4 regions of the Micromonospora sp. M61 genome follow, and region 1 is predicted to be linked to each of the others. Evidence: riboswitches for the same ligand, from Rfam matches in the RefSeq annotation. Region 1 holds a riboswitch; each other region holds the start of a gene.
The links. A riboswitch is a leader RNA that binds a small molecule or an ion and turns the genes downstream of it on or off. The one in region 1 is predicted to bind cyclic di-AMP.

Region 1 (7,595 bases):
CACCGGTGTCGCCCGCCGCCGTCTTCGTCATCGTGTGACCGCCTCTCCGGATGCCGACCCTGCCCTCGAGGAGTCTCGTCGGCCCTGCCCGAGGTGCGTTACCCAGGGGCGAGCTGAGGTCAACGTATGAAATCCATATCACGTATACCTTGACGCATCTTACGGTGCGTGTGACCGTAAAAGCCGAGCCAGCGCCCGCCGCCGGCCCGGCTCAAGAGCCGGTTGACCAGGTCAGATGCGTCGAGACGAGGTGCGGGGATGAGTCATTCCGGAACGCCCGGCGGACAGCCGGGCCCGCAGCGGACCACCGACCGCGCCCCGGCGCTGAGCGAGCCGGCCCGCGCGTACGCCGAGTTGGTCGCCGGCAACCGGCGCTTCGTCGGCGGCGCCCCCCGCCACCCCAACCAGGACGCCGGGCATCGGGCCGCAGTGGCCGACGGGCAGCACCCGTTCGCGGTGATCGTCGGCTGCTCCGACTCCCGCCTGGCCGCTGAGATCATCTTCGACCGCGGGCTGGGCGACCTGTTCGTGGTCCGCACCGCCGGCCACACCGCCGGCCCCGAGGTGCTCGGCAGCGTGGAGTACGCGGTGACAGTGCTGGGCACCCCGCTGGTGGTGGTGCTCGGGCACGACTCGTGCGGTGCGGTGCAGGCGGCCCGGGAGGTCGCCACGACCGGCACCCAACCTCAGGGGCACCTGCGGGCGGTGGTCGACGCGGTGCTGCCCAGCCTGCGCCGGGCCGAGACCGAGGGTGTGCAGGACATCGACGGCATCGTCGACATCCACATCGCACAGACCGTCGAGACGCTGCTCGGGCAGTCGCCGGTGCTGGCCGACGAGGTGGCGCAGGGGCGGTGCGCGGTGGTCGGTGTGTCGTACCGGCTCGCCGCCGGAGCGGTCCGCCCGGTGGCCGCCGTGCCGGCCGGCTTCGCGACGCTCGGCGAGGAGGCCGGGCCCCTCGACCCGGCCGCGCCCGCCGCCGCCTGACGCGACGAGGGCCGCTCCGCGCGACGCGGAACGGCCCTCGGCGAGGGTTCAGCGGGTCAGAGCAGCGACATGTGGACGTGGTCGGTGTGGTTCGACGGCCCGCTGTACGAACTCCAGCCGGTCGCCGGGAACCAGATCTGCCGGTTCCAGATCACGTAGTAGATGCCCAGCCGGTCGGCGTTACGGATGAGGAAGGCGGCGACGTTGTTGCCGTACCTCCGGGTGTCATCGTTGTGCCACGGGGCGAAGCCGCTCTTCTGCAGCGACCAGTCGCAGGCACGGCCCTTCGGGTGCTCCCACGGCCCACCGGATCGGTAGCAGCCGACGAACCGGTTGTAGCCGGCCGCCTTGACCTCCTTGTACGCGTGCAGCGTGCGGGGCGTGACGCAACCGGACGTGGTCGGGTCATTCTCGCTGCACGACTGCGGCTTCCAGTTACCGTCGGCGGTGCGACCCGGCCCGATCTTGGCCACCTTCGAGGTGGCGTCCACCAGGCCGCCGGTGAAGCCCTTGCCGCCAACGAGGGAGAGCGCCTTGTCCGCCTCGCTCTTCCGCCTCGCCATCAGGGCGGTCTGCTTCTGCTGCTCGCGGACCTCCGCGTCGAGGGCCAGCTTGGCCTGCTCGGCGCGGGCCTTCACCGTGTTGACCTCGGCGAGCTTCTTCTCATTGACCATGTTCATCTCGTCGAGCACCGCGGCGCGCTGGACGAAGGCGTCGGGAGCCTTGCTCTCCAGCAGCATCGCGAGCGCGCCGATCCGGCCGGTCCGGTACGACTGGGCGGCGATCAGCCCGACCTGTGGGGTCAACGCGTCCAGGTCGGCCTTGGCCCGGTCGACCTCCAGGGCCAGCTCCAACTGCCGCTTCTTGGATTTGTCCAGTTGGGACTTGGCGGCGGAGTAGTCGCGGTTCGCCTGCTCGATGACGTCGGTGAGCAGCTGCGGCTCGCCGTCCTCCTCGTGCCCGGACGGTGTGGGGGTCGTCGGGGCGGCGTGGGCCGGGAGGGGCCCGGCGAGCACGGTCAATGCGGCGATCACGGCCACCACGGGTGTCAACCAGCGGCGTAGGGGTGCCGTCACAATGTTCCCTTCCGTCGACCGCCGACCGGGTTAGCTGACGGGTTCGGGGCGGAAGTGGCCCCTACCGCTGACGCGGATTCACCCCACGTACCTGGGTCCCCGATTCGCCGGTTGGCGATTGGGCGGTGGCACCGCAGGCGCCGCTTCGCGCCTTCATCGGTAACCGGCAGCGAGGTTACCCGAGAGTCGGCCGTGTGAGCTACGCCTGGATGCCGACCAAAAGCGTCATTTCGCCATAGCGTTGAGTGACCAGTGACGTGGTTCTCAGGGTGGACGCCCGATCTGGTCACGCTGAGGAGTGTCACCATGCCGTATCCGTGCTCCTGTTCGGCTCCGGCCACCCGTCGGTGGCGGTGGATGGGGGTGGGGTCCGCGTCGGTTCCGGCTCGTCGGAGCGACCCGCTCGCGGAGAGATGAGTGCGGCCAGTGCCTCCGCCCGGTCCGGCTGAGGTCGCGGGGCGGAAGCGTCGGTGGACGGTGTGGCGTCCGTGCGCCCGGCCGCGGTCACCACTGCGGCCAGCCCGGTGGTCAGTGGCACGGCGGCGATCAGGCCGAGGGTGGCGACCGCGCTGCGGACGATCTCCTGCGCGAGGAACTCGCTGGTGAGGATCTGCCCGATCGGCCGCGCGTCGGCGGTGAGCAGGAGCAGCAGGGGCAGCGACGCGCCCGCGTACGCCAGCACGATGGTGTTGACAGTGGAGGCGATGTGCGCGCGGCCGACCCGGGTCGCGGCCCGGTAGAGCTGCAACCGGGTCAGGCCGGGGTTGGCGTGCGCCAACTCGGTGACGGTGGCCGCCTGGGTGACCGTCACGTCGTCGAGCACCCCGAGCGAGCCGATGATGATCCCGGCGAGCAGCAGACCGTGCAGGTCCACGTCGCCCTGGAACATCGACAGCGTGGTGGCGTCCTCGCTGCCGAAGCCGGTGAGGTGGGTTGCCGCCGTCGCGATGGTGGCGAGCACGCCGGTCAGCACCAGGCTGCCCAGGGTGCCGAGGACCGCGACCGAGGTCTGTGCGGTGACCCCGTGCGTCAGGTAGAGCACCACGAACATGATCAGGGCGGCACCCACCACCGCCACCAGCAGGGGTGACTTGCCGGCGCCGATGCCCGGCAGCACGAAGGTGAGCAGGATGGCGAAGCTGGCCGCCAACCCGGCGAGCGCGGCCAGGCCCCGCCACCTACCGAACGCGACGATCGCCGCGGCGAAGACCACCGCCAACCACAGCATCGGGGTGCCACGCTGGTGCTCGGAGATGTTCCAGTTGCTGGTGCTGGGATCGGTGGGATCGGTCAGCTCGACCAGGATGACCTCGTCGCCGACCGCGACCCGGGGTGCGCCCGGCCCGTCGGGCACCGGTGTCTGCACCTGCTGGCCGGCGGACGGCCCATCGTCCACCCGGACGTCGACAGTGCCGCACTGCCCGCCGCCGACGCGTGGTGTGCCCTCCGGGCTCGACGGTGTCGGCGGGCATGGTTCGGTCACCACCCGGGTCACCGTGCCGGGGAAGCGCGGCACATCCGCCCCGCCGTCGGTCTCCGGTGCCCCACCGCGCGGCCAGAGCAGCAGTGCTGCGAGCACGGTGGCGACGAAGAGGGGCACCACCGTCATGATGAGGATCCGCCGGACCCGGGGCGGGGCGGACGGAGCGGGGCGGGTGTGGTCGGAACCCAAGGCGAGACTCCCAACGATCCGGTGCGGGGTACGTGTCAGTGGGCCGGTCGGTTCATCCGCACTGCGGAATCGCGGCGGGAGACGCGGCGGATCGCTGACCGACGACCATCCGATCACGGATGGTCAGTGCCCGGCCCGGGCGGCCAGGAGCGACGCCACCGGGTGGCGGCGCCGGTGCCCGTTCGTGCAGCGGCATGCGGGGGGTCATCGTGGGGAATGCTAACCAGCCCGGCTTGGGGACGCAGGTCGTGACGGAGTGTCGCCGCCGAACCGCTCGCGTGCCGGTCCCCGGCCAGGCATGTTGGAGACATGCCCGCTCAATCACCGCCCGATCCCGGCCATGAGCGGCACGCCACCCCGGCCGCGCCCCCGCAGCAAGCGGGGCACGACAAGCACGCCGGGCACGACAAGCACGCCGGGCACGATCCGGCGATGTTCCGTCGTCGCTTCTGGGTCTGCCTTGCGCTCACCATCCCGGTGGTCCTGGCCAGCCACCTGGTCTGGGACCAGCTGGGTCTGAGCTGGGACGTTCCCGGCCGCTCCTGGGTGGGTCCGGTGCTCGGCTCGGCGGTGTTCTGGTGGGGCGGCTGGCCGTTCCTGGTCGGTGCGGTCCGGGAGGTGCGGGACCGGGCGCCCGGGATGATGCTGCTGGTCGCGATGGCGATCACCGTGGCGTACACCGCGTCCCTGGCGACCAGCGTGGGCGTCTTCGACCTGGACTTCTGGTGGGAGTTGGCCGCGCTGGTCACCATCATGCTGCTCGGGCACTGGCAGGAGATGAAGGCCATCGGGCAGGCCCGGGGAGCGCTCGTGGCGCTGGCCGCGCTGCTACCGGACGAGGCCGAGCGGGTGGCGGCGGATGGCCGGGTCGAGGCGGTGCCGGTGACCGGTCTGCGGGTCGGTGACGTGGTGCTGGTCCGCCCGGGCGGGCGGGTGCCGGCCGACGGGCGGATCATCGATGGCGGCGCCGAGCTGGATGAATCGATGATCACCGGGGAGTCGCGGCCGGTCGCCCGGTCGACGGGTGATCGGGTGGTGGCCGGCACCGTCGCCACCGACTCGGCGATCCGGGTCGGTGTGGAGGCGCTGGGTGAGCAGACCGCACTCGCCGGGATCCAGCGCATGGTCGCGCAGGCCCAGGCTTCCGGTGGGCGGACCCAACTGCTGGCCGACCGTTTCGCCGCGGCGCTGTTCTACGTGGCCACCGGCACCGCCGTGCTGACCGTGCTGGTCTGGACCGCGCTCGGTCAGCCCGACGAGGCGGTGGTGCGTGCGGTCACCGTCCTGGTGATCGCCTGCCCGCACGCGCTGGGTCTGGCCATCCCCCTGGTCGTCGCGCTCTCCACCGCATTGGCCGCGCGGTCCGGAATCCTGGTCAAGGACCGGTTGGCGTTGGAGCGGATGCGGACGGTCGGCGCGGTTCTCTTCGACAAGACCGGCACGCTGACCCGGGGCGAGCACGCGGTCACCGACGTGGTGACGGTGCCGGGCAACGGGCGGGACGAGGTGCTGCGGATCGCGGCGGGTGTCGAGTCGGACAGTGAACATCCGTTGGCCCGAGCGATCGTGGCGGCTGCCGGACACGCAGGCCCGGTCCCGGCCGCCGGGTTCCGGTCGCTGCCGGGCCGCGGTGTGCAGGCGACGATCGACGGTACGGAGTACGCGGTGGGCGGGCCGGCGCTGCTGCGGGAACTGGGCCTGTCGCTCCCGACGGAGCTGGTGACGGCGAACGAGCGGTGGTCGGCGCGGGGTGCGGCGGTGCTGCATCTGGTGCGGCTGCCGGACGCCGTGCTCGGCGCGTTCGTGTTGACCGACGAGGTGCGTCCGGAGGCCCGGCGGGCCGTCGACGAGCTGCGTGCCGAGGGCGTCCGAACCATCGCCATGATCACGGGTGACGCCCGCCCGGTCGCCGAGGCGGTCGCGGCCGAGGTCGGTTTCCGGCCCGGTGTCGACGAGGTCTTCGCCGAGGTGCTGCCGGGGGAGAAGGACGACCGGGTGGCGGAGCTCCAGCGGCGAGGGTTGATCGTGGCGATGGTCGGTGACGGGGTGAACGACGCTCCGGCGTTGGCCCGAGCGGACGTCGGTATCGCGATCGGCGCGGGCACCGATGTGGCGATCGAGTCCGCCGGGGTGGTGCTGGCGTCCTCGGACCCGCGCGGGGTGGCTGCCGTGGTCCGGTTGTCCCGGGGCTCGTACCGGAAGATGCGACAGAACCTGGCCTGGGCGGCGGGCTACAACGTGGTGGCGCTGCCGCTGGCGGCGGGTGTGCTGGCCTGGGCCGGCGTGGCGTTGAGCCCGGCGGTGGCAGCGGTGCTGATGTCCGCGTCCACCATCGTGGTGGCGCTCAACGCGCAGTTGCTGCGCCGCGTCCGTCTCGACCCGGCGCTGGACTGAGGGGCGTCAGCCGCGCTTCATCAGCCGGCCGACCGCCGCCATCATCTCGGTGGCCATCTCGTCGGCCCGGCCCTCGGCCGCCCCCTCGTGCATGCAGTGCCGGGCATGCCCGTCGAGCAGCCCCAGCGCCACCTTGTCGAGTGCGGCCTGGATGGCGGAGATCTGGGTGAGCACGTCGATGCAGTAGCGGTCGTCGTCGACCATCTTCTCGATGCCGCGGACCTGCCCTTCGACGCGGCGGAGCCGCGTGAGCAGCTGGTCCTTGCTGGCGGTGTACCCGCGGATCGGGGTGGGTGCGGTCATGCGAACCAGGATAGCGTACCCCTGGGGGGTATGGTACGGTCGTCTTCGGGTGGGATACCCCCACCGGGTACGGGTAATCCGTTCAGGGAGGCGTTCCAATGGTCAACACGACGTACCAGGTGCAGGGCATGACCTGTGGGCACTGCGTCAGCGCGGTGAGCGCCGAGGTCGGCGCGATCCCGGGCGTGCAGGACGTCCAGGTCGACCTCGCGGCCGGCCGGGTCACCGTCAGCAGCGACCAGCCACTGGACCCGGCAGTTGTCCGGGCTGCCGTCGACGAGGCCGGCTACGACCTCGTCGACGCGTGATCGGAGGGCGGGCATGCGCACCGTGACGAGACTGGCCGGGTTCGCCGTGGGCCTCGCGGCGGTCTTCGGCACGACGTACGGGATCGGCCGGGTCGTCGACCGCGCCCCGGTGGTCGAGGGCCGGCACGACGGCGACGGCGCCCATGCGACGGGCGAGCACGACGAGACGACCGACCGGCTCCCCGGCGGCCTGCTCGTGTCCGACCGGGGCTACACCCTCGAACCGGTCGACGCCCCGGAGGACGAGTTCGCCTTCCGGATCGCCGGGCCGGACGGTCAACCGGTGACCCGGTACGACGTGGCGCACGACAAGCAGATGCACCTGATCGTCGCCCGGCGGGACCTCTCCGGCTTCCGTCACGTGCACCCCGAGCTGGCAGCGGACGGCACCTGGCGGGTCGACACCCCGCTGGCCGGTGCCGGGCTGTGGCGGGCGTTCGCCGACTTCACCCCGACCGGAGGCGAGGCGCTGACCCTGGGGGTGGACGTGACCGTCCCCGGTGAGCTGACCGAACGGCCGCTGCCCGCCCCCTCGACCAGCACCACCGTCGACGGCTACACCGTCACCCTGACCGGCTCGCCGCAGCCTGGCCGCACCTCACCGCTGACCCTGACGGTGAGTCGGGGCGGGCAGCCGGTCACCGACCTGGAGCCCTACCTGGGCGCGTACGGGCACCTGGTGGCCCTGCGCCGGGGTGACCTGGCGTACCTGCACGTGCACCCGGACGGGACTCCCGGCGACGGGCGGACCCGGCCCGGCCCCGCGGTCACCTTCCTCGCCGAGGTGCCGTCGGCTGGCAGCTACCGGCTCTACCTCGACTTCCGGCACGGCGGGGCGGTGCACACCGCCGAGTT
Region 2 (5,467 bases), on a different contig from region 1:
CAAGGTCCGGGCGCAGCTGAAGGTCAATCGACAGAAGTCGGCGGGCCTGCAGAAGAAGATCGAGCCGCTGGCGCTCCAGAGCGAGCTGGCGCTCAACCGGGTCGGCGACCTCGCCTCCCGCTACTACATCTCCGGACCGTCGCACGACATCGGCTCGCTGCTGGTCAGCGTCAAGCCGGACACGCTCGCCGAGCAGCTCACCGTGCTCGATCGGCTGGCCGCGCAGGAGCGCAAGGAGGTCGAGGGCGTGCTGGCCGTGCGGGCCAAGTACGACGGCGAGAAGCAGAAGCTGGACGAGCTGATCGTCACCCAGACCAAGCAGCAGAACGACCTGGCGGCCAAGAAGAAGCAGATCGACGCCGAGATCAAGCAGCTCGAGGCGTCGATGCCCAAGACCACGGTAAAGACCGCGGCCTGCCCGACCATCAACGGAGTGGTCAGCGAGGCCGCCCGCACCGCGATCAAGACCGCCTGCGGCAAGGTCGGCAAGCCGTACGTCTGGGGTGCCACCGGCCCGAACTCGTTCGACTGCTCGGGGCTGACCCAGTACGCCTACAAGGCGGCCGGGATCTCCCTGACCCACCACACCGGTGACCAGTGGAACGAGGGCAAGGCGGTTGCGCGAGCTGATGCTCGCCCCGGTGACCTGGTCTTCTTCTTCTCCGGGCTGAGTCACGTCGGGCTCTATCTGGGTAACAACCAGATGGTGCACGCGCCACGTGCCGGCAAACCGGTGCAGGTGTCCAGCATCAACACCATGCCGGTCGCCGGGTTCCGCAGACCTGGCTGATCCAGATCACGCACTGACGGCCCCCGGTCACCGACCGGGGGCCGTCGTTGTTCGTCAGCGGGGCGCGCCCACCGGGGAGGGCAGCAACTGCACGTCAGCGAGATCGACGTACATGATGCGGTGGCCGAACTGGATCTGCGCGTAGCGGTTCTTGCCGCGGATCACCGTCCAGTCGCCCGGCGACGAGCCGTCGAACGTGCTGGCCCGGTAGTACTCGCCGGCCAGCACCGCGCCGACTGCGTACCGCTGTCCGGCGGCCAGGGTGTACTGCAACGGCGAGATCGTCTGGTAGGGCACCCCGTCCGGGTACGCCGCCTGCTCCGGGTACGCCCTTCCGTACACGGGGATGGTCGTCCGACCGGGCTTCGGCGTGGCCACGACGCCGACGGTCCAACTGGCGGTCGGCGCGGACGCCGGGTTGTGGAACCAGGCCCGCTGCCCGAGGTACCAGATGGCGGTCCAGTCGCCCTGCCGTCCGGCGAGCGCGTACGTCTGCCCGGCTGATGCCCGGGCCCCGTGGTCCGACACGGCCATCGTGTTCGGGGTGCCGTCCGGTCGGAGCGCGATGTCGTTGACCAGCGGCGCGTTCTCGGACGGTGCGCTCCGCAGCACCACCGACGAGGAGCCGCGCGGCGCGCACGGGACGCCCACGGTGACGCATCCGGTGAACGCCGGCTGGTTGGTGGCGTAGTCCGGGTCGATCCGGACCAGCCCGGTGGCCGGGGTGCCGGTGTCCAGCCGAGGTGCGTGCAGCAGGTCGAAGTAGTGCGTCCAGTCCCAGTACGGGCCCGGGTCCCAATGCATCCCCCGCACGGTCGAGGCGACGGTGCCGGGCACGTTGTCGTGGCCGATGATGTGCTGGCGGTCCAGCGGGATGCCCAACCGCAGCGCCAGGTGCCGCACCAGTTTCGCCGAGGTCCGGTACATCGCCTCCGTGTACCAGGTGCCCTGCGCGGCGAAGCCCTCGTGTTCGAGACCGATCGACTTGGCGTTGACGTACCAGTTGCCCGCGTGCCAGCCGACGTCCTTGGTCTTGACGTGCTGGGCGATGTGCCCGTCGACCGAGCGCAGCGAGTAGTGCCAGCTCACGTACGTCGGGTCCTGGACGAGTTTCAGGGTCGTCGCCCAGCTCGCCTCGGTGTCGTGGATGACGATGTACTCGATCTTCTGCCGGGCGGGCCGGTCGGAGAGGTCGTGGTTGCCGTAGTCCCCGTCGCCGAACGCCTCGTAGGGTGCCGGGATCCACTCGCAGGAGATGGTGCGCGGGCACTCCAGCCCGTCCGGGCGGGCCAACCGGCGCAGGCCCAGCCGGTCCAACCAGGAGCGCTCGGGCTGAACCGCGCGCGCCGGCAGGGTGATCCGCTGGCCGTCGTCGGTCATCCGGGACTCGCCCGCGGCGATGGTGGTGAAGACCTCGTCGGCGAAGGCCGCGGCGGCGTCGGCGCTGTCCGCACCGGCGTAGCGGGCCACCGCCCCGTACCAGGCCGCCGGGTCGGTGTCCGCTCCGACCGGCGCACCCAACTCCCGCTGGTACGCGCTGAGCAACGCGGCCCCACCCCGGATGTTGACCGCCGCGTCGGTGCGCAGCGCCTCGGGGGTGGCACCGGTCAGTGCGGCCGCCGCGTCCACGGTCTGCAACGCGGCGGCGGTCGGTGCGGGGGCCTCGACGGGTCGGGGCGCGGGCACCCGGGAGGGCCGGGAGTCGTCACCGCGTGGGTCCTCGGCGCCGGCGTCGTGGTGGCCGCGCCCGGGTAGAGCGGCAACGTGGCGGGCATCGGTCAGGTGCATCGGGCCGTAGCCGCCGCTCGTGCTCGGTGTGCCGGCGTTGCTGTCCCAGCGGGACTCCAGATAGGAGACGCCGAGCAGCACGCCCGTCGGCACGCCGTACTCGGTCGCCGCGGCGGCGTACTGCTGCTGGCGATCGGCGGTGGGTGCGGCGTTGGCGGCCGTGGAGAGTGGCACCGCGCTCGCGGCGGCGACGACGGTCGTGGCGAGCAGCGCGCGCCAGCCGGCCGACACGGTTGGATGGTGCATCGAACCCCCTAGATTCTCGCGGGTAGAGGTCAGGTCACCATCGCGCCGCTGGAGAGTCCGCGTCAATACCTTTCCATCTATCTACTTGTTCAGAAAGAATTCTTCACACACGGTCGGTGACCCCCACCCAATCGGTACGGAGTGTCACGGCCGTACGGGTTGCGGATCGGTAACGGGCGTCTCTACTCTGGTCATTTGTCGGCCCGACAGCAGCTCCGCCCATCCCGGGCGGTAACGGACCGACACCGCCGAGTCGTTTCCGAGCGAACCGGGGACCCACGTCCCTCGGGGTGAATCCGCAGCCACTGCGGTAGGGCGCCGACTTCCCGCCCGAACCCGTCAGCTAACCCGGTAGGCGGTCAGGAAGAAGGAGTACGGAACCCCGGTGGCACTCCATGCCCCGCGGCCGTCGTCCGAGCGGTCGGCATTCGCCGTCCCGACGCCGATCGTGCCGCGCCCACGCTGGTCCCGCTTCACCACCGCTCTCGCCGCACTGGTCGGCGTCGCCGTCGTCCTGACGGGCAGCGCCACGGCCGCCCACGCCGACCCGTCCGTCGCCGAGATCGAGCGCCAGATCGACGCGGACTGGAACACACTCGAACCGATCATCGAACGGCACAACGCCACCCGGGCCGACCTCGCCGTCAAGCGCAAGCAGGCGGACGCGCTGGCCGCCCGCATCGCCCCGCTCGAGCGGCAGGTCGACGCCGCGATGGACAAGGTCAGCGCGCTGGCCGTGCGCGCGTACAAGGGCGAGACCGTCTCGACCGTCAACGCGATGCTCGGCAGCCGGTCACCCAGCGAGGTGGTCAGCCAGCTCGAAATGCTCGACCGGTTCGCGCACAACCAGCAGCAGGACGTACGCGAGGTCGCCGACCTGCGCGACGAGCTGGCCGCGCAGAAGGCGCCGCTGGACGAGATGGTGGCCCAGCTGGCCCGCACCGAGGCCCAGTTGGCGGCCAAGAAGAAGCAGATCAACGAGGAGATCGACCGGCTGCAGAAGCTGCGCCTCAAGGTGTACGGCAACGGGGGCGGCGGTCCGCTGCGTCCGGCGCCCTGCCCCGGCAGCTATCCCGGCGGCGCTGCGGGCACGGCGGTCAAGTTCGCCTGCGCGCAGATCGGCAAGCCCTACGTGTGGGGTGCCGAGGGCCCGAACTCGTACGACTGCTCCGGGCTGATGCTGGCCGCATGGGCGAAGGCCGGGGTGTCGTTGCCGCACAACGCCGCCCAGCAGAGCCGCGTCACCAAGGACGTCAGCAAGGCCGACCTGCGCCCCGGCGACCTGGTCTTCTACTACAGCGACATCCACCACGTCGGCATGTACGTCGGCAACGGCTGGGTCGTGCACGCCTCGCAGGCCGGCCAACCGGTCAAGATGAAGAAGGTCGGCGACGGCCCGATCCACAGCTACGGCCGCCCAGGCTGATCCTGGGTGACCAGGAGGGCCCGTCGCGATCGGTCGCGGCGGGCCCTCGTCGTCTGACCGTGGTGCCTCAGCCCGTCAGCGGGTGGGCCAGGTGCGCCAGTGCTGCCAGGCGCGGCTGGGCGTCGGACCCCGCTGGCCCTGGTAGCGCGAGCCGTAGACCGCCGAGCCGTACGGGTGCTCGGCCGGCGAGGAGAGCCGGAAGATGCAGAGCTGCCCGATCTTCATGCCCGGCCAGAGGGTGATCGGCAGGTTCGCCACGTTGGAGAGCTCCAGCGTCACGTGACCGGAGAACCCCGGGTCGATGAAGCCGGCGGTGGAGTGCGTGAGCAGCCCGAGCCGGCCCAGGGAGCTCTTACCCTCCAGTCGGCCGGCGAGCTGGTCGCCCAGCGAGATGACCTCCAGCGTCGAGGCCAGCACGAACTCGCCCGGGTGCAGCACGAACGGCTCCCCGTCGGGCACCTCGACCGAAGAGGTCAGGTCGTCCTGCTGCATCGCCGGATCGATGTGCGTGTAGAGGTGGTTGTTGAAGACCCGGAACAGCCGGTCGAGTCGGACGTCGATGCTGGAGGGTTGGACCAGGGTGGGCTCGAACGGCTCCAGGCCCAGCGTGCCGGCCTTGATCTCGGAGACCAGGTCGCGGTCGGAGAGCAGCATCGGACCACCATAGCTGCGTTGCCGAAAGTGCCAGGATTCGGTGCCGATGACCAGCGAGTCGAGGTCGCTGCTCGTACATTTGTTCGATAGAATGCCCACATGGCTTCCTGGTCCGAATTCGCCGCCGACGAGCCCCGACTCGCCGACGGGATCCGCGTTCTCCTCCAGCAGTACGGGCCAGGCTTCGGCTACCTGGCCACGGTCCGCGCCGACGGCGGGCCCCGGGTCCATCCGGTCTCCCCGGTCATCACCGACGAGGGCTTGTTCTGCTTCATCGTCGACTCTCCGAAGCGCCGCGATCTCGAACGCGACGGCCGTTACGCGCTGCACTCGTTCCCGCCGGAGGAGAGCGACGACGAGGCGTACGTGGCGGGTCGCGCCCGTCCGGTGACCGATCCGCTCCGGGTCGCACGGTTGGCGCAGGGCGCCCGGGCGGAGCCGCAGGTCGACTGGCGGTTGTTCGAGTTCACCGTCGACGTGGCGATGTTGGCCCGCCGGGAGCAGCACGGCCTCGGTGTCGCCGTCGGCGGGCCGGAGGTGCAGGTGTGGCTCGACCCACTGGC
Region 3 (7,595 bases), on a different contig from region 1:
CATCGGTACGGGACGATCGTGCGACCATCGACGGCGGGAGACGGTGTGCTCAGCAGCGATACCTTCAGCTACACCGTGCAGGCCCGGTGTTCGCCGGCCGAGGCGGCGGCGCTGCTCAGCGACCTGACCCGGCAGGGTGAGCTGCACCCGTTGATCGTCCGGGTCCGCCGACTGCCGCCCCGACCCGGTGCGCAGGCCAGCTACACGATCAACGACCGGCTGGCGGCCGGCCCGCTGCGCTTCCGGACCACCTACCACGCGGACGTGCTGATCAGCGAGGACGACGAGATCGTCATGGTGGCCCGCCAGTGGCCCGCCACCACCGTGCGTAACCACACCCGGCTGCGCCCCGAGCCGGACGGCCTGACCCGGATCGACGTCGACATCACCCTGACCGCGCCGACCCCGCTGTTCCGGTACGCGTTCCGTCAGGCCCGGGCCGCCCACCTCGCCCTGGCCACCCGCCTCGGCGCTGCCCTCGACCGCACCGGTGACCCGCCGCCCCCAGCCTGACCCGAGCGCGGGACGGCAGTGGGGTCACCGGTTGCGGGCGCGGCCCGCCAGTGCGGGCTGGGCGGCGGGACGCCGTCCCCACGGCTTGTACGTGGACAGCACCGTCGCGATGATCATCAGGCTGGTCGACACCGCGGGGGCGATCACCAGGTCGGCGCGGTCCCGTGCGGGCAGGGCGGCGCCCACCGCTCCGGCGTGCCGCAGATTCGGGGTGAGCAGGAACAGCACCAGCCCGACCATCACCGTGGTGAGCACCAGCTTGACCACCACCCACCGGTAGCGCAGCAGGCCCCACGGAGTGAGCAGCGAGCTGGCGACACCGATGAGCCAGACCAGGACGCTCAGCGGCGCGAACAGGACGGTGCCGACCAGCGCGCCGACCGGGTAGAGCACCGCAGGGTCGGCGCCACGCTGCACGGCGATGCCGAGGGTGAGCAGCACCAGGTCGGCGCCGAGCCAGCCCAGCGAGGTGACCAGGTGCAGGGTGAGCAGCCCCTTGCGGGCGCTGGGTGGGATCCGAGGCATACCGCGATGCTGCCCGCCGACCGCCGCCGGGTCGTCCGACGAGCGACGACATCAGGGGTACGCCCGGCGACGTAGCCCGGTCGGACAGCGCTGCCCGGACGAACGTGATGCCTGTGAGTCATCTTGATGACTCACAGGCATCACACACTTTGGGGAACGGCCGGATCAGTAGACCGACAGGTGCACGTGGTTGGTGTGGTCGCTGGACGGGTCGCCACCCGCCCCGCTGTAGGACTTCCATCCGCTGCTGGGCAGCCAGATCTGCCTGTACCAGATCACGTACAGCACGGCGAGCCGGTCGGCGTTGCGGATGAAGTACGCGGCCAGGTTGTTGCCGTACGTCTTGTCGCCGCCGGTGGCGTCGCCGCCGAAGCCGCCCGTCTGGGCCGCGAAGTCGCAGGCCCGGCCCTTCGGGTGTTCGCCGGAGCCGCTGGGTCGGTGGCAGGAGACGTACCGGGTGAAGCCGGCCGCCTTGGCCTGGTTGAGGGCGTGCAGGGTGCGCGGGGTGATGCAGCCGCTGGCCGGCGTGGGGTCGTTGACGCTGCACGTCTCCGACGGCCAGGAGCCGTCGGAGTTGCGCGGCGCGGCCTTCGCGTTGGCGGCGGAGGTGCCCCGGTTGGAGTCGGTGTCGGCGGCGGGCTGCGGCTTGGGGGTGGTGGCCACCGTCAAGGCCCGTTCGGCCTGCTCCTTGCGCTTGGCCATCACCGCGACCTGCTTGCGCTGCTCGTTGATCTCACCGTTCAGGGCGACCTGGGTGCGGTTGGCCTGGTCCTTGCTGCTGAGCAGGTCGCGCAGCACCCGGTCCTCGTTGGCGGCCACCGCGTCCAGTGCGGCTGCCCGGTCCATGAAGCCTTCCGGGCTGTCGCTGTTGAGCAGCGCCGACATCGCGCTGAGCCGGCCGGTGCGGTACGCGACGCCGGCGATCTCGCCGACCTTGCCGCTGCGTTGGTTGAGCTCGACCTCGATGGTCTTCAGTTGGGTGGTGAGCTGCTGCTGCCGCTGCACCGAGGCGGCCAGGGCGCGCTTCGCGTCCAGGTAGCCCTTGCTGGCCGCCTCGAGTTGGGCTCGCAGCGCGGGGGTGCCACCCTCCTCGTCGGAGTCGGGGGCGGCGGCCCGCAGGCCGGTCGGTGGAGCGGCCGAGGCGGTGCCGGCCGGGAGCGCGACGCCGAGGGCGAACATCGCGACGATCAGGGCCGCCAGTCGGGCGGCGGGTGGTCGTGCTGGTGCCACTGTGCATGTCCTTCCGTCAGCCGCCGACCGGGTTAGCTGACGGGTTCGGGACGGAAGATCCCTACCGCTGACGCGGATGCACCCCAGGTACGTGGTTCCCCGGTTCGCCCTCGCGGGCGATTAGGCGGCGACCACCACCGGCGCCGGGAGGGCGCCGCCTGGTGGAGGCCGGGACCGAGCCTACCGGTGCCGGTGGGGTGGCTGCAGCCAATGTGACGGACGGTGCGTGCGTCGTCACGAGAGGCTGCTGTCACCACTCGATCGAGCCACACGCTCCCGAGGCGGCGCCCGGCTCGATCTGCAACGTCGCGTGCTCGATCCGGAAGTCGTCGTGCAGGGCCGTACGCGCGGCGGTGAGCACCGCGCCGACCTCCGCCCCGGGTGCCATGGTCAGGTGTGCGGAGGCCACGTCCATGCCGGAGGTGAGCGTCCAGACGTGCAGGTCGTGCACCTCGACCACACCGGGGACCGCGGCCAGTCGGTCGTGCACGGCGGTCACTTGGAGGTGCTCCGGGGCGGCCTGCACCAGGATGCGGACGGCAGCCCGTGCCAGCCGCCAGGTGCGCGGGAGGATGAACACGCCGATGGCGACGGCGACCAGCGGGTCGGCCCACCACCAGTCGGTGACGGTGATGAGCAGTGCGGCGCCGATCACGCCGACCGAGCCGAGCAGGTCGCCGAGCACCTCCAGGTAGGCACCCTGAAGGTTGATGCTCTCCCGGGCTCCGGCGCGGAGCAGGGCGAAGGCGGCGATGTTGGCGAGCAGGCCGAGCACGGCCACCGCGAGCATCGGGCCGGCGATGACCTCGTGCGGGTCGCCGAAGCGGCGGATCGCCTCGATCACCACGTAGATCGCGACGCCGGAGAGCAGGACGGCGTTGGCCAGCGCGGCGAGCACCTCGAGTCGGTAGAGCCCGAAGGTGCGCTGCGGGTCGCCGGTGGCCCGCCGGGTCGCGGTGATCGCGGCGAGCGCCATCCCGATGCCGAGCACGTCGGTGAACATGTGCCCGGCGTCGGAGAGCAGGGCGAGCGAGCCGGTGTGCAGGGCGGCTACCGCCTCGACCACCATCAGGGTGGCGAGCAGCCCGAATGCCGCCCAGAGGCGGCCCCGGTGCTGGTGTGCGGCATTGGCGACGGACCCGTGGTGGTGGTCATGACCTGCGCCCACGAGAACCACCCTCCGCCGCCAGCCGGGACCCGGTCAAATGTATGTTCACATCGCTATGTATGCAAGTGTAGGGGCGGCAACTCTCGCCGGCGGCTCGCCAGCACGGATCAGCCGGTCGGGTCGATGGTGGTGAGGCGCTGCGTGGCCCGGGAGAGCGCCACGTACAGGGTGCGCACCCCGGCACCCGGATCCGCCCGGATCTCGCTCGGGGCGACCAGGACGACCCCGTCGTACTCCATGCCCTTGGCCTCCAGGCTGGTGACCACCTGGAGCCTCGGCGCGCCGAGTGCGGCGACCCAGCCGGCGACCTCGTCGCGGCGGGGAACCGGCGTGATCACGCCGACGGTGCCCTCCACCTCGGCCAGCAGGCCGGCGGCCGCCTCCACTGTCGCGGTCTCCAACCCGCTCGGGGGCACCACCAGCTCGACCGGGTCGACCCCGGTGGAGCGGACCGCGGTCGGCAGCGGCAGGTCAGGATAGAGCCGGCGGATCTCCGCCGCCGCCACCGCGAAGATCTCCGAGGAGTTGCGGTAGTTGGTGGTGAGCGTGAAATCGTGCCGCTTGCGCCGACCCAGCGCCTGGTCCCGGGCCCGGTCCAGCTCGTCGGGGTCCCCGGTCCACGCGGTCTGGGCGGGGTCGCCGACCACCGTCCAGGAGGCCAGACGGCCACGTCGACCGACCATCCGCCACTGCATCGGTGAGACGTCCTGCGCCTCGTCCACGACCACGTGCGCGTAGTCCCGGTAGTCCTCCGGGCGCTCGCGCGCCGCCGCACGGGCGGCCCGTTGCCGCTCGCCGAGGGTACTCAACTCGCGTACGCCGCCAGCCAGCTGGAACGGGTCGCGCCGGGCCTTGGCCGACTGCGCCGGCTTGCCGAGCAGGGAGTCCAGCTCGTCCAGCAGCGCGATGTCGGCGATGGTCAGCCCGGTCGTGTCCAGGTGCCGGTACGCGGCGCTGAGCAGCCGGATCTCCGCGGAGGAGAGGATCCCCCCGGCGTACCGGCGCATCCGGTCCGGCTGCGCCAGCCAGCCCAGAACGTGTCGAGGGTGCAGCCGGGGCCACCACGCCTTGAGGAACTCCCGGAACTCCGACCGCTCGGCGATCTCCGCCTCGAAGGTCCGCTGGTCCGGCAGTCGAATGCCCACCTCACGGGCCTGCGCCCAGAGCGCGGCGAACACCCCGTCGAAGCCGGCCCGGCGCACCTCGTTGCGGCGGGCACCCCGTTGCAACGCGCGGTCCCGGATCCGGTCCAGTGCCGTCCGGTCCAGCCGCAGCAGCGTGCCCCGGTAGAGCATCCGCAGCTCACCCGGGCCGCCCGGCACCGCGTCGCGGGCAGCCCGCTCCAGCACCCGACGCATCCGCAGCGAGCCCTTCACCGCCGCCACCTCGGGCGGGTCGGTGCGGGTGGCGCTCATGCCCGGGAACAGGGTGCCCAGCGAGTGCAGGGTCGCGGTGTCCTCGCCCAGCGACGGCAGCACCGAGCCGATGTACTCCACGAAGACCGACGACGGGCCGACCACCAGGATGCCGCCGCCCGCGTACCGGCTGCGGTCGGAGTAGAGCAGGAAGGCGGCCCGGTGCAGGGCGACAGCGGTCTTACCGGTGCCGGGGCCGCCCGCGACGATCGTGACCCCGGAGCCGGGGGAGCGGATCGCCTCGTCCTGTTCCCGCTGGATGGTCGCCACGATGTCCCGCATGCCCCGGCCGGTGGCCTTGGACAGGGTGGCCAGCAGCGCACCGTCACCGACGACCGTCATGCCCTCCGGCGCGGCGTTCGGGTCGAGCAGGTCGTCCTCGATGCGGGTGACCCGCTCGGCGCGGGACTGGATCGTGCGGCGGCGCACCACGTCCAGCGGCTGCGCCGGGGTGGCCTGGTAGAAGGCGGCAGCGGCCGGTGCCCGCCAGTCGACGACCAGCGTGCGGGCGTCCTCGTCGCGGATGCCGAGGCGCCCGACGTGCAGCACCTGACTGTCGCGTAGGTCCAGCCGGCCGAAGACCAGCCCCTCGTGCTCGGCGTCCAGGGTGTGCCGCCGCTGCGCCGCGTGGAAGACCATCGCGTCGCGCTCGACCAGCGCCCCGTGCGTGCCCACCCGAGCCATCCGGTAGCCGTCACGCTCGGCGCGGACCGCCGACTGCCGTAGTTCGGCGAGTCGGGCGTACACCCGGTCGAGGTGGCGTTGCTCGACGGCGATCTCCTGCTCCAGGCCGGTCTGGTCGGTCAACGCACGCTCCTTCGAAGGTCGCCGGCAGGCGGCGGAAACCGCGCAAGCCAACCGCAGAAGGGTACGGCCCCCGGCCCGGCCCGCCGCGCCCGAGGTGCGGGAACGCGCTCAGACGCCCGTCCCGGCGGGCGTCACCCCGCGCTGCGGTGCGGCGAGCACCCGACGCAGTACGCCGCTGAGGGCGGCGTTGACCTCGTCCGGGCGCTCCATCATCAGCATGTGCCCGGCACCCGGGCAGACGGTCAGCTCGGTGGCCGGCAGCGCCGCCGCGATCGACTCGGCACAGGGCGGTGGGGTCAGTCGGTCCCGGTCGCCGACCAGGGCGGCGGCCGGCAGGTGGGCCAACGCGGCGAGGGTGTCCAGTCGGTGCTGGGTGCCGATGGAGGCGCGGAACCCGCCGATCGAGCGCAGCGAGGCACGAGCCACCGCGGAGGTCACCAGGCGGATGTCGGAGGGCTCGCAGTGGTCGCCGAAGAGCATCCACCGGATGCTCGGTTGCAGCGCGTTCAGCAGGGCCCGGGGCGCTCGCCACGACCCGCACCGGGCGAGCACTCCGGCTCCGGTCGTCTCGGCCAGCCGGATCAACCGGGCGATCCGCGGCGAGAGCCCGTAGACGGTGTGCGTGTGCCCCTCGGCGGTGGTCGAGACGAAGACCAGCCCGGCCGTACGGGCGGCGAAGTGCGTGGGGTGGCGGTGGGCGTACTCCATGATCGTCATGCCGCCCATCGAGTGCCCGACGAGGAGCACCGGCCCGGGAGGCGCCACCGCGTCGATCACCGCGGCCAGGTCGTCACCCAGCTGGGCCAGTGTGGCCGTGGGCAGCGCCATGCAGCTGGAGCGGCCGTGCCCCCGCGCGTCGTAGGTGACCACCCGCACCGCCCCGCCGAGTGGCGCCGCGGTGAGCGCGTCGACCTGTCGGTGCCAGGCGCGCCCGTCCAGCGTCCAACCGTGCAGCAGGATGGCGGTCACCGGGGCGTCCGTCGGCCCCGTGACCTCGACGTTGAGCCGCACACCGTCCGGCAGACCCACCTCGAACCGCTCCGGCATCGCCGCCTCCCAGGGCCGCCCAGCATCACCAGCACCGGGATACCCGGCGGTAACACGGGCTACCCGCCATCAGACCACGTCAATCGCGCCGGGGCTAACATTCCCGACCGCGCCCGTGGTCGTCGGCGGGGGACCAAGCTGTACGGCATGGGGTCGTCGGGGGCGTCCATGGGCGGGGCGGCGGGGCAGGGACGGCAGGCCGGGGGTACGCCCCGCGCCGCGCTGGCCGACCTGCTCTCCGGCAACCGGCGGTTCGTCAGCGGCCAGCCGATCCACGGACACGACGTCACCGCCGCCGCTGCCGCCTCCGGCGATCAGCAGCCGTACGCGGTGGTGCTCGGCTGCATCGACTCCCGGGTGCCGCTGGAGGCGATCTTCGACCAGACGTTCGGCGCGATCTGCGTGATCCGTACCGGTGGGCATGTCCTCGACCGCGCGGTGTGCGGCTCGATCGAGTACGTGGTCGGCCAGCTCGGCGTACCGCTGGTGATGGTCCTCGGCCACGAGCGGTGCGGCGCGGTGGGCGCGGCGGTGGACGCGCTGCGCAGCGGGCAACGTCCCGGGGGGTCGCTGGCGCACCTGGTGGACGAGATCGCCCCGGCGGTGACCGAGGTGGGGATCGACGACCCGGCGGTGCATCCGCTGGCGATCCGCCGGCATGTCCGGCGAACGGTGGGCACGCTGCGCGCTGACGACCTGCTGGCCGGGCCGATCGCCGCCGGAAGGGTGGCCGTGGTCGGTGGCCTCTACGACCTGGCCACCGGTGAGGTCGCTCTGCTCGATCCGGGCTGAACCCGCCCTGACGCGCTCGACCGTGGCCTTTTCGATCTCACGCCGGACACGCGAAAGCGCCCGCCGGGACTCCCGGCGGGCGCTTTACGTGTTGCGGT
Region 4 (7,595 bases), on a different contig from region 1:
CATCGACGACCGGCTCGCGTTCGTCATCTCGCCGTACGTCAAGGCGCTGGCCCCCCTCATCCTGCACCACCACCAGCGCTACCCGAACCTGCGCTACGTGGCACAGGACCTCTACACCCTCGGCACCCTGCTCTACGGCGACGCGCCGAAGCTGCGGGGCAAGACCGCCGACATGCCGATCCACACCTCGCACCCGCTCTTCGTCGAGGACAAGGTGCGGATGTTCATGGACCCGTGGCCCTGGATGGACTATCTCTCCGGGTTCGACTTCGCCTTCGGCACCCGGATCCACGGCACCATCACGGCGCTGATCTCGGGCATCCCCGGCTATCTGCTGGCGCACGACTCGCGCACCCTGGAGCTGGCCCGATACTTCGACATCCCGCACCGGTTGTTGCGCGATGCGCCGGCCGACGTCGACGCTGCCCAACTCTATGCGGAAGCCGACTACACGGCCCTGAACGAGGGCCACAAGGAGCGCTTCGCACGGATCACCGCGTTCCTCGCCAAGCACGACCTCGGCCTCTCGTTCGCCGACGGAGACAGCGCCACCCGCTTCGACGAGCAGGTCCGCCAGACCGTCTACCCACCTGCGGTCCGGCCGGTCTCCGCCTACTCTCCCGAGGAGTTGCTGACGCGCATCCAGTGGCTGCGGGACGAAACCCGGACGCTCCAGACAGAGGTCAATACCCTCCACGCGCGGTCACTGCGCGTGCGGGTCAAGCAGGCCGTCGCCGGCCGGGTCCGCCGGATGCTCGGAGCCAGGTGACCAGCCACCGCGTCCGCTTCATCCAGCTCACCCGCGTCGGTACGGGTCGAGCAGCGCCAGCACGGCAGCCGGGTCCTCCACGTGTGCGTTGTGGCCGAGACCGGGCAGCGTGACGACCGGTACGCCGTACGCCCTTAGCTGCTCGTCGGTGACCATCGGGTCGTGCTCGCCACGGGCCAGCACCACCGGCACGTCGGTCGCCGCCAGCAACGGGGCCAGGTCTGGCTCGCCGACGCCGAAGGCTGTCGGGTCCATGGCGAGGCGCCACCGGCCGTCGACCTGACGCAACCCGGCGTCCACCACCGGATGATCCGGCGGGACCAGGCCGACCAACCCGGAGACGCGCAGGTAGCGGCGGGCCGCCTCGGTGCGGCTGGCGAACCAGCTCACCGGGCGCGCGGCGAGCTCGGCCGCGCGGGTCAGCTCGTCGGGTGACCAGACCGCCTTGATGCCCAGCCCGACCACCGCTTCCACCGGCATCCCGGCGGCGCGGGCGGCCAACGCCAGGCCGACCACCCCGCCCAGCGAGTGCCCGAGCACGACGATCCGGTCGTCGGCGACCAGGCCGTGGGCGATCCGGCCGGCGAACCCATCAAAGGAGTACGACGGCAGCGGGGCCGACCAGCCGTGACCGGCAAGGTCCGGTGCCAGCCACCGCCCGGGCCAGTGCTGCTTCAGCAGTGGGGCCCAGGGCAGCCAGACGTCCCCGGTCGCCCCCATCCCGTGCAGCAGCAACAGGATCGGCCCACGGCCTGCCCGGCCACCTGATTCATCCACCACGGCCGCAGTCTCCCACGGTTCGCGACCAGGTACGAGGGTCGTCGATGCGGCGCAGGCCTGACCGCTCGGTGAAGACGCCGCGGGCGCCGGCCCCTTGTGGGGGACGGCGCCCGAAGCGGTCAACGTGCCTGGGTCAGGCGGAGTAGCCCCGGCTGGCGATCCAGTTGGCCAGGTCGATCGTGGTGATCCAGTACGACGGGTCGGCCGCGTTGGCCGAGTCGGCGATTCGCACGGTCCGGCCGTTGTCCTTGTAACCCACCACGGCGATGTAGTGCCCGCCGCCGTAGGAGTGCCAGCCGCCGTTGGTGTCGGTGGCGTCACCGACGACGTTGGCGACCACGCCACGGCCGTCGGTGATGGCCTTGACGACGTCAGCTTGGAGCTGGTCCATCTGGGCCGGGCTGGGCGCGCCGGCGAACATCCGGGTCCGGTACGGGGAGCCCTTCACCTCGGCGTTGAGCACCCGGGTGGTGTCCAGGGCCGAGTTGGTGCCCATCTCGGTGGTGCCCAACTCGGCGCCGAGCTCGTTCTGGGTGCGGTCGATTCCGGCGGCGCTGAGAGCGTTGCGGGTGGCAGCCGGGCCGCAGTTGTAGTACGTGTTCTGCGCCTCGTAGTCGTAGTCGAGCACCTTGGTCGCCGGCGGCTTCGGCCGCTCCGGCTTACGGGTCAGGTCCGGGTTGCTGCTGGCCTTGGCTGCGGGCGACGCGGCACTGGTGGCCGGCGCGGGGGCGGCGGTGGTCGGTGCGGTGCTGGCCGAGGGGGACGCATCGCGCGCCTCGCTGCGGGAGGCAGCGGTGTCGCTGCGCATCTCGGCGACAGTGGTCGCGGTGTGCTGGCTGGCCGGGGCGTCGTCGGCGCTGGTGACCAGGGCGCCGCTGGTGGTGGCGATGGCGAGGGCCGCGGCGGAGGCGACAACGATCTGGTACGGACGCTCGGTGGTGAGGCGGCGGAGCTGACGCTTCAGGGTGTGCTTCACGGGGTCCTCCACGGATCGGGGGGAGAGCGGCACACCGGGGCCGGACCGGCATCCGGGCAGGCGCCAGCGCGCGGACGATGGTCCGCGGATGGTGAACCGCTCAGGGGAACGCCCGGCGCGGCCGGGCGGTTAGGCGATGACCCGGGGGGTCAGCTCACCGTCACTGGACGAATGAGCGGGGGCACCGCTACGCCGTGGAGGCGAAGGAACAACCGAGGGGTGGAAAGGTGCTGCACGAGGATGGAACTCCTTCCGACACCGCCTACCGGGTTAGCTGACGGATTCGGGCGGGAAGATCGCCCTACCGCGGGCCGTGGCTCGCGGATTCACCCCGGACTTACTGATGGGTCCCCGGTTCGTAGATCACGATTGAGCGGGTCGGCGCGGCGTCGCCTCTTGCGAACGGTTACCGCACCGGACGGGACGACAGTACTGGCCGGCTCTCACCCTGCCAAGCCGGGTTCACCTGCGTAAACCCCAATCGGCGCGACAATTTCTGCGCGTATTGCCGATGACGTGACTCGATGGGACAAGCGGTTACGGTGACGCCAACGGGCGACAACCGGACAGGTCGCCGATTATGCGGCCACAATCACGGGGACAATCGAGCCAATCGTGCCCGACGCCCGATTCGCCATTGACATGACCGGGCTCACATAACGGATCGGGCTCAACCCGCGCGAGCCGGGCGCCAACGTGCCACGAGGGCGGGACGGAACGCCCGGGTAGCCGCCCGGCGGGCGGGTACCGGGTTCGGCCGCAGCCGGGCCGCTGCCGCGTACGCCTCCTCGGCGAGAGTGCGGGCCGACTCGGCGGCCAGTTCCGCGTCCCGCCAGGCGGCCCGCTCCCGGGTGGCTGCGGCCTGGTAGTCGGCCAGCCTCGCGTCCCGGATCGCCCGGCTCAGCAGCACCTCCTGCTCGACCGGGTGCCGCCGGGGATCCCAACCGTGCCGGTGCCCGAACACGTCGCCGAACTGCGCCATGGTCAGGTCGCCCCGCCAGTGCGCCGCCGCCGCCGCGCGATGCAGGTAGCGCTCCCGGGAGGCGTACTCGGCGGGGGTGCGGGGGGTATGCGGGGTGGGCAGCGCCCCGGCCCCCGCGAAGCGACGCGCCGCCGCGTCCGCCTCGTCGTAACCGCCCCAGGCCCGCTCCATCTCCTCCTGAGCGGTCAGCCAGGAAGCCCGTCGCCGCCGGGCGTTCTGCCCCGCGCCGGCCGCGGCGACGGCCACTTCCTCGGCGTACCGGCGCAGGTCGACGGCCTCGGCCTCAGCCAACTCCCGGGCGGTGGGCGCCGCCGGGGCCGGGTCGTCCGTTGGCCGGTCCCGCTCGGGGCGGGCGGCCAGCACGACGAGTACGCCCAGTGCCAGCAGGAACAGGGCTGACCAGATGGCGGCGGCCTGCGGCACCTCGGTCACGAACTGGTAGAAGACGACGGTCTCCATGGTCGGCACCTCGGGGAGAGAACAATGCGGTGGGAGCCCCACCGGCCACCGGGCCACGGTGGGCCACGGATCGGCGAGGTGCGGGACGGGTGGATCGACAGGGCGCGGCGACGGGACGCTCGTCCCGGTGGATCAGCGCCCGGGTGGAGCCCGGGGCGCCCAGCTCCTCGGACCGTCCACGAGGGGCAGCCGTTCAGACCTGGCCGCGCACACCAGCGGCACTCCGGCCACCACGGCCGGGTGCGAGTCGACTGAGCAGACCGGGAAGGCCTTCTCGGCGGCTCCCTCAGCGACCGCAGGGGCCGCGTGCACGGTCGGCGTCGGCGCGGCGGTCGGCGTTGCCGCGGCGGTCGGCGTTGGCGCGGCGGCCGAGGCCGGGCCTGCGCCAAGCGCCAGGGCCGCGACGACGGCGAGGCTGGTCAGCACCCGTGTCGCCCAGCGCGCCACCCACCACAGGGGACAGGTGAACGCGACCGGAAGCACGCCCCCACGCTACCGTCACGCCGGGCCGGGCGCATCGACCACGGGCGTGTCGGCGTACGCCGCGCCGACCGCGCCGACCGCGCTGACCAGTGCGGACGCCTCAGCGCAAGTCGACGTACGTCGATCGACTGCTGGCCTGCTCGACGTCGCCGACGGCAGCTTCGCCGGCCTGGGCCTGGGTCCCGACGGCATCGGCGGTGCGGTCTTCGCGGCCGTTGACTTCAATACTGGCGGTGCGTTGCTGAGGGACGGCCACCTGGCGGGCCGGGCGGCGTGGAGCGAGCCGGCGCATCATCGGGGTCTCGACGAAGCGGTGCAGCAGCCCGGCGAGGACCAGGTTCACCAGTAGGAAGCCGAGCACCGCGACGGGGCCACGCCAGCCCTGGAAGCCCGTCCCCCAGTCACCGCTCCAGCGCAGCACGCTCGTCATCACCAGCACGTGCACCAGGTAGAAGGCGAAGGAGACCTCGCCGAGCCAGACCACCGGTCGGGACCGCCATGGGGAACGCTTACCTCGGACGTCCGCGTCCGCGGCGGCAGTGATCACCAGCAGATACGCCACCGCGAGCAGCGTGGTCCACAGCTCGGCGCGAATCCATTCTGCCGCTGCCACCCAGGTGGCCAGGAAGATCACGCTGGCTGCGGTCAGCCCCGGGCCCCGCCAGAGGCCACGGCGCATCAGCTCGGCCGCCACCGCGCCCATCCAGAACTCCAGCGACCGTACGGGCGGGAAGATCTGCGTGAACCACCAGCGGCTCGCCTCCGGCACCAGGTGCTGGGCCGGCCAGAGCGCGAGGATCAGCAGAGGTAGCGCGACGATCAGCACCCAGAGCAGCTTCGGCCGGGCCCGGCGCAGCAGCGGCAGCGCCAACGGCAGACAGAGGTAGAAGAAGAACTCGCAGGAGAGCGACCAGCTCACGGTGTTGATGCTGTAGAACCAGCCCGGTCGGGGATCCCAGGCCTGCAACAACAGCAGGTTCTCCAGCGCGACCGCCGGCAGGACCGGGTCGGCGAACCACCAGGCGACCAGCAGCGCCGCCCCCCACAGCACCAGGTGATTCGGATAGATCTTGGCGACCCGTCGCCGCCAGAAGGTGCGCCGGGAGTCGCCTACGCGGGCCGACCAGACCAGCACGAAACCGCTCAGGATGAAGAAGAACTGCACCCCGGACAGGCCGAGGGTGAACAGCGCGTCGACCACGGCCTTGTAGTCCGGCTCGGCGATGATCCGCATGGTGCCCGCGTGGAATCCGAAGACCAGCAACGCGGCGATCCAGCGCAGCCCGGTCAGCGAGGGCAGCCGGGCCGGCGCGGGGGTGGGCCGGGCAGCCGTCGCCGCGGCGGCGCTCGTCATGCTGGGATCCCGACGCTCGGCAAGGTCACCAGCACGTGCGTGTCCTCCTCGGTACGACGTCGGACGGCGCGACGGCGACGCCCGCGACGGCCCAGAAGGGGCCGTACCCGGGGCACCCTACCCGGGGCACTCCCGGGTGAATCGGACGCGTTCCACCCCGGCCAACGCGGAATGGGTAGGCACAGGCTGCCCTGGTGGCGGACCGGACCATCCGTGGGCGTGTGCGCCGAGGCAGCGGAGTTCCCAGGTGGACGTGCCTGCGGCGCTGACCACCAAGTCAGCTTCGGTGATCAGCTTCGGTAGCGAGGTGGTGGGCGGGACCGGCCGGATGATCTGGGATCGAGCACGATCTTGAGGGATCCGCATGGCACAGGAATAGCACGGGTGTACGAAAGGACTGCTAGGGTGGCCGCATGATGCAGGCCGCCTACCAGCCGTCGATGCTCGACCTCGCCGACGCCGAGCCGGCCCTGGGGGCACTGCCCGGTCAGATCCGACGACACCAGCTCAGCCCGGGCGCCTGGGTCGACCACCTCCCGGGCTGGGTGCGCGGCTCCGACGCCGTCCTCGACACCCTGCTCACCGAGGTCCCCTGGCGAGCCGAGCGGCGCACCATGTACGACACCGAGGTCGACGTGCCCCGCCTGCTCTGCTGGTATGGCGGCGACCGGCAACTCCCCCACCCCGTGCTCACCACGGCACGGGCGGAGCTGACCCGGCACTACGCGCCCGAGCTGGGCGAGCCCTTCGTCACCGCAGGCATGTGCCTCTACCGTTCCGGACGGGACAGCGTCGCCTGGCACGGCGACACCATCGGCCGGTCAGCACACACCGACACCATCGTCGCGATCGTCTCCTTCGGAGCACCCCGCCCTCTGCTGCTGCGCCCACGTGGCGGCGGCAGCAGCAGCCTGCGCTTCCCGGTGGGCCACGGCGACCTGATCGTGATGGGCGGCTCCTGCCAACGCACCTGGGAACATGCCATCCCGAAGACCACCCGCCCCGTCGGCCCCCGGGTCAGCGTGCAGTTCCGCCCCGTCAACGTCGCCTGACCTCGTCGGCGCCGCCCCGGCCTGCCCTACAGCAGGCCGGCGAGTCTGTAGAGGACCAGCGACCCGGCGACGGCGACGTTCAGGCTCTGGCCGTGACCGACCATGGGAATCTCCACGGCCGCGTCCAGGTGCTCGAGTGCCTCGGGCGGGATGCCGGTCGACTCGTGCCCGAGCAGCACCACGGTGCGCCCCCGAGCGGCGGGCAGGTCACCGAGTCGGACGGCCTCGTCGGCCAACTCCACCCCGAGAATCCGGGAGCCGGCGGCCCGCTCGGCGGCCAGCCACCGCAGCGGGCTGCCGACCCGGTGGACACAGCCCGGCCGGCGCAGGGTGTTGCCCCGGGCCAGAGCCTCGTCCACCCACCGGAACGGCGGCACGGCCAGGCAGGCACCGACCGCGTCACAGGTGCGCAGCAGGGTGCCCAGGTTCGCGCCGTGCAGCGGCCAGAGCGGGGCGGCGATCAGATGACCCCAGCAGCGATGCTGGCGGGGTCGGCGGGCGGCACGCAGCTCACGCCTTGGCCGGACCCGGATGGCGGCGCTCACGCCGCGCCGGCGACTCCGCCGGACAGAAGAAAGATCATGTGAGAGGTGCTTGGCGGCGCACCCAGGCCATCACCGACAACAAGAACCCTCACCATACCCCGCGCACGGACCGCGTTCAGACGCCAAGATCCGCGCAACTTCAGGGAAAGAGCTGCCTGCGGCATGTCGGAGGCAGCAACTCCCCCGAAGTTGCGC

Region 2: another riboswitch for cyclic di-AMP. It lies ahead of KBX34_RS34280 (NlpC/P60 family protein); the one in region 1 lies ahead of KBX34_RS14580 (hypothetical protein).
Region 3: another riboswitch for cyclic di-AMP. It lies ahead of KBX34_RS28885 (coiled-coil domain-containing protein); the one in region 1 lies ahead of KBX34_RS14580 (hypothetical protein).
Region 4: another riboswitch for cyclic di-AMP. It lies ahead of KBX34_RS11680 (C39 family peptidase); the one in region 1 lies ahead of KBX34_RS14580 (hypothetical protein).

The regions. Positions count from the first base shown of each region.
Region 1 is NZ_JAGPYA010000021.1:63,063-70,657, reverse strand. It holds gene KBX34_RS14590 (MarR family winged helix-turn-helix transcriptional regulator) at 1-31, opposite strand, end outside; gene KBX34_RS14585 (carbonic anhydrase) at 259-987, shown strand; gene KBX34_RS14580 (hypothetical protein) at 1,044-2,063, opposite strand; cyclic di-AMP (ydaO/yuaA leader) riboswitch at 2,068-2,198, opposite strand; gene KBX34_RS14575 (YibE/F family protein) at 2,365-3,735, opposite strand; gene KBX34_RS14570 (copper-translocating P-type ATPase) at 4,045-6,129, shown strand; gene KBX34_RS14565 (metal-sensitive transcriptional regulator) at 6,136-6,432, opposite strand; gene KBX34_RS14560 (heavy-metal-associated domain-containing protein) at 6,531-6,740, shown strand; gene KBX34_RS14555 (hypothetical protein) at 6,754-7,595, shown strand, end outside.
Region 2 is NZ_JAGPYA010000029.1:104-5,570, reverse strand. It holds gene KBX34_RS18070 (C40 family peptidase) at 1-790, shown strand, start outside; gene KBX34_RS18065 (peptidoglycan recognition family protein) at 845-2,809, opposite strand; cyclic di-AMP (ydaO/yuaA leader) riboswitch at 3,061-3,196, shown strand; gene KBX34_RS34280 (NlpC/P60 family protein) at 3,210-4,250, shown strand; gene dcd (dCTP deaminase) at 4,326-4,904, opposite strand; gene KBX34_RS18050 (pyridoxamine 5'-phosphate oxidase family protein) at 5,004-5,467, shown strand, end outside.
Region 3 is NZ_JAGPYA010000071.1:20,603-28,197, reverse strand. It holds gene KBX34_RS28895 (SRPBCC family protein) at 46-513, shown strand; gene KBX34_RS28890 (hypothetical protein) at 538-1,038, opposite strand; gene KBX34_RS28885 (coiled-coil domain-containing protein) at 1,204-2,268, opposite strand; cyclic di-AMP (ydaO/yuaA leader) riboswitch at 2,274-2,405, opposite strand; gene KBX34_RS28880 (cation diffusion facilitator family transporter) at 2,519-3,436, opposite strand; gene KBX34_RS28875 (AAA family ATPase) at 3,544-5,658, opposite strand; gene KBX34_RS28870 (alpha/beta fold hydrolase) at 5,767-6,705, opposite strand; gene KBX34_RS28865 (carbonic anhydrase) at 6,853-7,497, shown strand.
Region 4 is NZ_JAGPYA010000016.1:70-7,664, forward strand. It holds partial or broken gene KBX34_RS11670 (polysaccharide pyruvyl transferase family protein) at 1-769, shown strand, start outside; gene KBX34_RS11675 (alpha/beta fold hydrolase) at 797-1,549, opposite strand; gene KBX34_RS11680 (C39 family peptidase) at 1,683-2,537, opposite strand; cyclic di-AMP (ydaO/yuaA leader) riboswitch at 2,770-2,911, opposite strand; gene KBX34_RS11685 (hypothetical protein) at 3,196-3,966, opposite strand; gene KBX34_RS11690 (hypothetical protein) at 4,099-4,449, opposite strand; gene KBX34_RS11695 (acyltransferase) at 4,550-5,803, opposite strand; partial or broken gene KBX34_RS33540 (spore coat protein) at 6,026-6,139, opposite strand; gene KBX34_RS11700 (alpha-ketoglutarate-dependent dioxygenase AlkB) at 6,220-6,855, shown strand; gene KBX34_RS11705 (TrmH family RNA methyltransferase) at 6,882-7,400, opposite strand.